DNA from 3 places in the Streptococcus sp. 1F3 genome. Region 3 is predicted to be linked to each of the others. Evidence: predicted binding sites of a transcription regulator. Region 3 holds the regulator's gene; each other region holds the start of a gene.

Region 1 (2,277 bases), on a different contig from region 3:
CATATGATCATCTTGGTTGGACACTTATTCAAATCTTCCTATTCTTGCTTCTATCGGGATTTTTAAAGAGTCTATTTCACTTACTGTTCTCAATAGGACGGGGAAGATTTATTTATTTCAAGAGTATGATTGTCTTAGCATTTGTATTACACCTCCTCTTTTTAATAGCAGGTGGGCGATTTGAGCTAAGCTATTTGGTTTTACTCCTGCCCTATGGTTTTGTCATGGCTTTGTTGGCTAAGTCTTCGATTATTTCGAATGAAGAGTTGTTGGCTAAAAAGATGCATCAGTATTCTTATCTTCAATCCCATCTCTATCTACCCTTGCTTGGGCTTTTGTTCCTTTTGGTGGTAAAACCAGCGATTACTTATTTTATTGAGGGAGATGTGATGATGGATCGTCAAGAAGTTGCCCTTTACATTAAGGAACATTCACAAAGTTCAGATACCATTTATACTTGGGATAACAGCGCTCAAATTTATCTTCAAAGCGAACGGTTATCAGCAGGAGAAATTCTGACAGCTAGTCCTTATTTGGATACCAAGAACAATCAAGATAGTTTAGTCTTTGATTTAAATAAGAATAAGGCCCGCTATATTGTGGTCAATCCCCAGCTTCCCCTTCTTGATAGTATCAAAGCAAACTTAGAAAAAAATTATGAAGAAGTAGAGCTAGAGACGAATCGTCTCACTTTGTATGAGAAGAAGGAATGAAAATGATTGTGTAAGCAATCATTTTTTTACGATCATTTAAATCTATATATTGTGTTTTTTTATAAAAAAACAAGAAAAATGATACTAGATGTTGAATTTATCTTTGTGAAGTGATACACTAGAGAAAGATAAATGCGCAATGGAAATCAAATAGTTTAGGGAAACGAGGATAAGGGGAATTAAAATAGTTAATAACTATTTTGAGTGAGAGAGGAAAAATAGTTTTTCTCAATCGCTTACCAAGTCAACTTGTTCCAGTATCGTTTCGATTTTCAAAGAGTATATGAAAGGGGAGCATGTAAAATGTTCGAGCAAACCAAACAGAAGGTACTACCTGATATTCTTGTTCTAAAGCGGGATGGGCGTGCAGTCGCATTTGATGCGGATAAAATTTTAGTGGCGCTTGGTCGAGCGAATGATGAACTAGACCATCCTTGTTCAAAGGCGAGGCTTCATCAGGTTGTAGAGGCTGTGTTAGTTGAGATTAGCCGTCGCTTTCATCAGGATATCCAAATTTATGAAATTCAGACGATTGTTGAGCAGGAGTTGTTGAAAGCTCACTTGTATGAATTAGCAGAGGTCTATATTCAATATCGAACCAAGCGGGATTTTGAGCGTCATCAAGCAATGGATATCAACTTTACTATTGAAAGGCTCTTGACCAAAGATCAGACGGTGGTCAATGAAAATGCGAATAAGGATAGTGATGTCTTCAATACCCAGCGAGATTTGACGGCTGGTATTGTTGGGAAATCCATTGGTCTTCAGCTGTTGCCAGCTCATGTGGCTAATGCCCATCAAAAGGGCGAGATTCATTTTCACGACTTGGATTATAGTCCTTACACGCCGATGACTAATTGTTGCTTAATCGATTTTAAGGGTATGCTGGCAAATGGTTTTAAGATCGGAAATGCTGAGGTGGAAAGTCCCAAGTCTATTCAGACGGCTACTGCGCAGATTTCACAAATTATTGCTAATGTTGCTTCAAGTCAGTACGGTGGTTGTACGGCAGACCGGGTAGACGAGTTGTTGGCCCCCTATGCGGAGTTGAATTATCAGAAGCATTTGAAAGATGCAAGTCAGTGGGTTTTACCTGAAAAGCAGGCGGACTATGCGCGTGAAAAGACAAAAAAAGACATCTATGATGCCATGCAGTCCTTGGAATATGAGATCAATACCTTGTTTACTTCAAATGGTCAGACTCCCTTTACTTCTTTAGGATTTGGCTTAGGAACTTCGTGGTTTGAGCGTGAAATTCAACAGGCAATTTTACGGATTCGGATTAAGGGGCTGGGTAGCGAGGAGCGGACAGCGATTTTTCCTAAATTGATTTTTACATTGAAACGTGGATTAAATTTAGAAGAAGGTAGTCCCAACTATGACATCAAGCAGTTGGCATTGGAATGTGCAACCAAGCGGATGTATCCGGATGTTTTGTCTTATGATAAGATTACAGAGCTAACAGGTTCATTTAAAGCTCCGATGGGGTGTCGCTCTTTCTTACAGGGCTGGTTAGATGAAAATGGTGAAGAGGTCAATTCTGGTCGGATGAACCTCGGGGTTG
Region 2 (2,277 bases), on a different contig from region 3:
AAGTTGCTGAGGGAAATTCCGACCCCACCCCCGATACGGGAAAGCTGGAGGGCAGAGTTGATGGAACGCCCAATGGCATTCATATCATCTGTTACTTGAATGAGGAAACAAGAGACCAACTCTCCCCGACGGGCACGTCCTGCATTTAAAAAACTTGGAGTTGCCGGCTGATAGCGGAGGTGAATCATTTCATTAGCCAAGTCCATGGCTAATGCTTCGTTGCCTTCTGCAAAGTAAAGAGCATTGAAGAGGACCCGATCTTCCATGCTTTCTAAGTAATAAGCCCCATCGTTTGTCTTAAGGGCATACTGGTTGTAGAATTTATAGGCTGCCATGAAAGATTTGAAACGGAAGTTTTGATCTTTCAAGAACTGTGCTAATTTTTCGATAAAGGCAGGGCTATATTGCTCCAAAAAGGCTTGCTCAAGATAGTTTTCTTCCAATAGGTATTGGATTTTATCTGTAATGCTCGCAAATGCTTTGGTATTTGGCAGTACGTTTTCCTTGAAAAAGGCTTTGAGGGCTTCTTGGTCCTTGTGAAGTGGAATTTGTCCATTGATTGGACGGTTGATTTCATTGTTAAGACGGAAATAAGAAACATCCCCTAGTTCTTTCAAACTCATATAGTCACTCTTTCTATGTTCTTCACTGGTAGATAACTAAGCTGAAATAAGATTTTTTAATTTTCCAGGTTGAAAACCAGAAAAATTTCCTGTCTCTGTCTCAATGACAGGTGCTGCAGAAAATCCTAGGTTTTTGACATGTTCGATAAATTCAGGTTGTTCATCAAGGTTGATTTCCTTGAATGGAACTTGGTGTTGGTCTAGGAAACGCTTGGTCATCTTGCATTGGACACAATCATTTTTTGAGTAAACAGTAATCATACATTTCTCCTTTTTTAATCACCCATATAGGATACAATGAAACAGGAAAATTGTCAACCTAAAAACTAAATATAGTATCGTTTTTATTTGATAAACACTATATATAGTGTAACTATAGCTTTTATCCAACTGGATTGTTTTTTCAGATTGTTTACAAAATGGTTTCATCTGATTGCAGGGGGAGGCACATTTGGCCTTGCTTCTGACGGATATGGATTTTGAAAGAAAGGTAAAAAATTCTTGAAAATGATTTCAAGAAATGGTATAATGTGCTTTGTAAGGGTTATCACAACGAACCTTCAATATTGAAAAAAATAAAGGAGAATCCAAATATGGCTTCAAAAGATTTCCACATTGTGGCAGAAACAGGTATTCACGCACGTCCAGCAACATTGCTTGTGCAAACAGCTAGCAAATTTGCTTCAGACATCACTTTGAACTATAAAGACAAATCAGTAAACCTTAAATCGATCATGGGTGTTATGAGCCTTGGTGTTGGTCAAGGTGCTGATGTGACAATCACTGCTGAAGGTGCTGATGCTGACGATGCAATCGCAGCAATCACTGAAACAATGGACAAGGAAGGTTTGGCGTAAGAGTATGACAGAAATGCTAAAAGGAATTGCAGCATCGGACGGTGTTGCGGTTGCTAAGGCATATCTACTCGTTCAACCAGATTTGTCGTTTGAAACTGTTACAGTTACAGATACAGATGCAGAAGAAGCTCGTTTGGATGCTGCTTTAGAAGCGTCACAAAACGAGCTTTCTGTTATTAGAGAGAACGCAGTAGCTAGCCTTGGTGAAGAAGCGGCAGCCGTTTTTGATGCCCATTTGATGGTTCTTGCTGATCCAGAAATGGTCGGTCAGATAAAAGAAACGATTCGTGCGAAAAAAATCAACGCTGAAAGTGGATTGACAGAAGTCACAGACATGTTTATCGCTATCTTTGAAGGCATGGACGACAATCCTTATATGCAAGAGCGTGCAGCAGATATTCGCGATGTGACCAAGCGGGTTCTTGCCCACTTGTTGGGGGTTCGCTTGCCGAATCCTGCAGCGATTTCAGAAGAGTCAATCGTGATTGCACATGATTTGACACCATCTGATACAGCACAATTAGATAAGAACTTTGTAAAAGCCTTTGTCACCAATATCGGTGGTCGTACGAGCCATTCAGCGATCATGGCTCGTACCCTTGAGATTGCGGCTGTTCTTGGTACAAATAACATTACTGAAATTGTAAAAGAAGGCGATGTTCTTGCGGTAAATGGGATTACTGGTGAAGTCATTATCAATCCGTCAGAAGAAGAAATTGCAACATTTAAAGCAGCTGGTGAAGCCTATGCTAAGCAAAAAGCAGAGTGGGCACTTTTGAAAGATGCACAAACTGTAA
Region 3 (2,277 bases):
TGTAAATTAGCCGAATCAACCTTGTTAAAGGTATAAAGGACAAGTACATTGATAACCTCATCTAATAAGCCCAAGTCTATCAATTGTTGCAAGCACTTACGTTCTGATTTCGTGAGCTGCGCCTTGCGCGCTTCTTTTAGCATGGTTAAAAATTCAAGTGCCGTCTTGGACCTACTTTCATGGACGATAGCTTGCTCCTGTCTGGTCAGACTAGCCGCGATAGGTTTTGCCTCCGCCTTTTGCTCCATACGTTTCACTAAAATCATCTGAGCATGAGCAGTTTCTTTTGCGACTTTATAAGCCTCTTGCCAGTCCCAACCCTTTTTTTCCGCCAAATGATAGAGGGCAATCACATCATCTGTTTCATTTTGAAACCGTAACTGATCGCGAGCCATCATCGTCTTAAAAGCCTGTAAATCAAAGCTCGGTGTAGCAAGAGGAGCAAGCGAAAATTCTCCCTCACTGGTAAAGACATCTGAAAAATGCCTGGTCACTTCCGTATCTGATACTGGTCTTGAGAGGGTCCATTCCTCAACTGCCGGCTCTCCGATTTTTTTGATCAGGAGTTTTTGATAGAGGGGATTCTTCAAAAAATCCTCTTTTGTTAAGGGTTCTATCATGCAAAACAATACCGCATTGTCCTTTTGGTAGACAGCAAGTAAGTCCATAGCTCCCAATATATCTATCGCTTTCTCCAAGCGATGGAGCCCCATATTGACATGGTTTAAAATCCGGCTAAGGCTATACTTACCCGCCCCATGATCATAGCCAGCCCATAAAAATTGATAGACCGCAGCCGCATCCTGACCAATAATGGGTTGATAACAGAGGATAAAGCTAAGCCAGTTAGGACTTATAGCGTTCTTTCGCATGTAAGAATATTGATCACTTGGTTTCATGTACTACCTATCTTCTTGTCTTGCTGCCCTTAGTGATTTGTTTGAGCAAGTTTTCCAATTCACCCACATCTTTAAAGGAACGATAGACTGAGGCAAAACGGACATAGGTAATCTCATCCAACTCCACCAACTCTTCCATCACTAAATTTCCAATCAAATCACTTTCCACTTCACTATCGCTGTGGGCTCGAACCTTTTGCTCAATCCGATTGACCACTTCTTCAATTTCATTACTAGAAACAGGACGCTTTTGAGCAGAACGAATAATTCCATTAAAAATTTTCTCACGGGAAAATTGTTCCCGGGTTCCATCCTTTTTCACGACCACCAAGGTTTTTTCTTCTACTCGTTCATAGGTCGTAAAGCGGTGACCACAGTTTTCACACACTCTTCTACGGCGAATGGTATTTCCATCTTCTGCCTGACGACTATCAACAACACTGGATTTTATACTGGCACATTTGGGGCAACGCATACTACTTCTCCCATTCTATCATGATGACTTCATTGTATCATATTTCACAGGATAATAAAAGGGAGCAAGATCCAACTCACTCCCTAGGAGAAGACTTCTCACATCAGCTTCTTTAGGTATGATTTCTCACACTTTGCTGCCGTTTTTGTAACCACTCCCGCCCTTCTTGATAGCCTTTCACCGCAAAGGGAATCATGAAAAAGACATAGGGATAGGCATATTGGCTTTTGGTCTCCCACAATAAATGAAACACCACTCCTCCTGCCCAGTAGACATAGGCATAATAGGCGATCGGCAGACGCTTCCGTGGAGGGAGCACGACTAAAAATACAAAGGCACCACCATATAGCAAGATTAAGTAAGCATGGGTATAATGATAAAAGAGGCGATACATCGCACCACCTCGGTAAAGGCTCTCTAGTCCTACCCCTTTTAGCGGGCGCTGTTGGAGCTTACTGGGTCCTGACCAAATAGACTGAAAGGTTGACTCCGCCCAGGTTGTCACAAACTTTTTCATAAAAAATTGCCCAGCATAGACCGGATTCTCCACAAAATCCTCTATCCGATGGTGAATCTCTAGCTTAGCAGCTTGCCCAATCTTTTCCTCAGCGCCTTCATAGCGGTCATAAACCCGTCTGACATATTTATTGTACCAGCCTCCTCGTCGGAGCTCTGTTTGGGTATCTTGCAAGCCCATTGCTAGCCAGGTTACCTTAGGATTTGGGGCAAAACTCACCTGTCCCACTTTCTCATAATAAGCTACTGTTGCCCTATTAAGACCAAAGGAAGCGACTAAAAGGGGAACCAATAGGCCAAGCAAGTACGGCTTACGCCGACGGAGACATTCCAGAAGCAGGATAAGAACAACAGCTACTAGCAAAATACTGTTGTTATTCCGAATCC

The links. The regulator NrdR, encoded in region 3, represses ribonucleotide reductase genes. The targets are predictions, from matches to a motif close to ACACNATATATNGTGT.
Region 1: nrdD (anaerobic ribonucleoside-triphosphate reductase) is a predicted target of NrdR. The motif match lies at 753-768, and genes of this name have one in related genera.
Region 2: nrdH (glutaredoxin-like protein NrdH) is a predicted target of NrdR. The motif match lies at 979-994, and genes of this name have one in related genera.

Annotation. Positions count from the first base shown of each region.
Region 1 covers NZ_JBUEQR010000050.1:6,260-8,536, forward strand. The annotation lists gene ACVPON_RS04745 (quinol oxidase) at 1-713, shown strand, start outside; gene nrdD (anaerobic ribonucleoside-triphosphate reductase) at 1,017-2,277, shown strand, end outside.
Region 2 covers NZ_JBUEQR010000089.1:2,908-5,184, forward strand. The annotation lists gene nrdE (class 1b ribonucleoside-diphosphate reductase subunit alpha) at 1-623, opposite strand, end outside; gene nrdH (glutaredoxin-like protein NrdH) at 660-884, opposite strand; gene ACVPON_RS08180 (phosphocarrier protein HPr) at 1,217-1,480, shown strand; gene ptsP (phosphoenolpyruvate--protein phosphotransferase) at 1,485-2,277, shown strand, end outside.
Region 3 covers NZ_JBUEQR010000078.1:17,180-19,456, reverse strand. The annotation lists gene ACVPON_RS07185 (DnaD domain protein) at 1-899, opposite strand, end outside; gene nrdR (transcriptional regulator NrdR) at 907-1,374, opposite strand; gene ACVPON_RS07175 (hypothetical protein) at 1,487-2,277, opposite strand, start outside.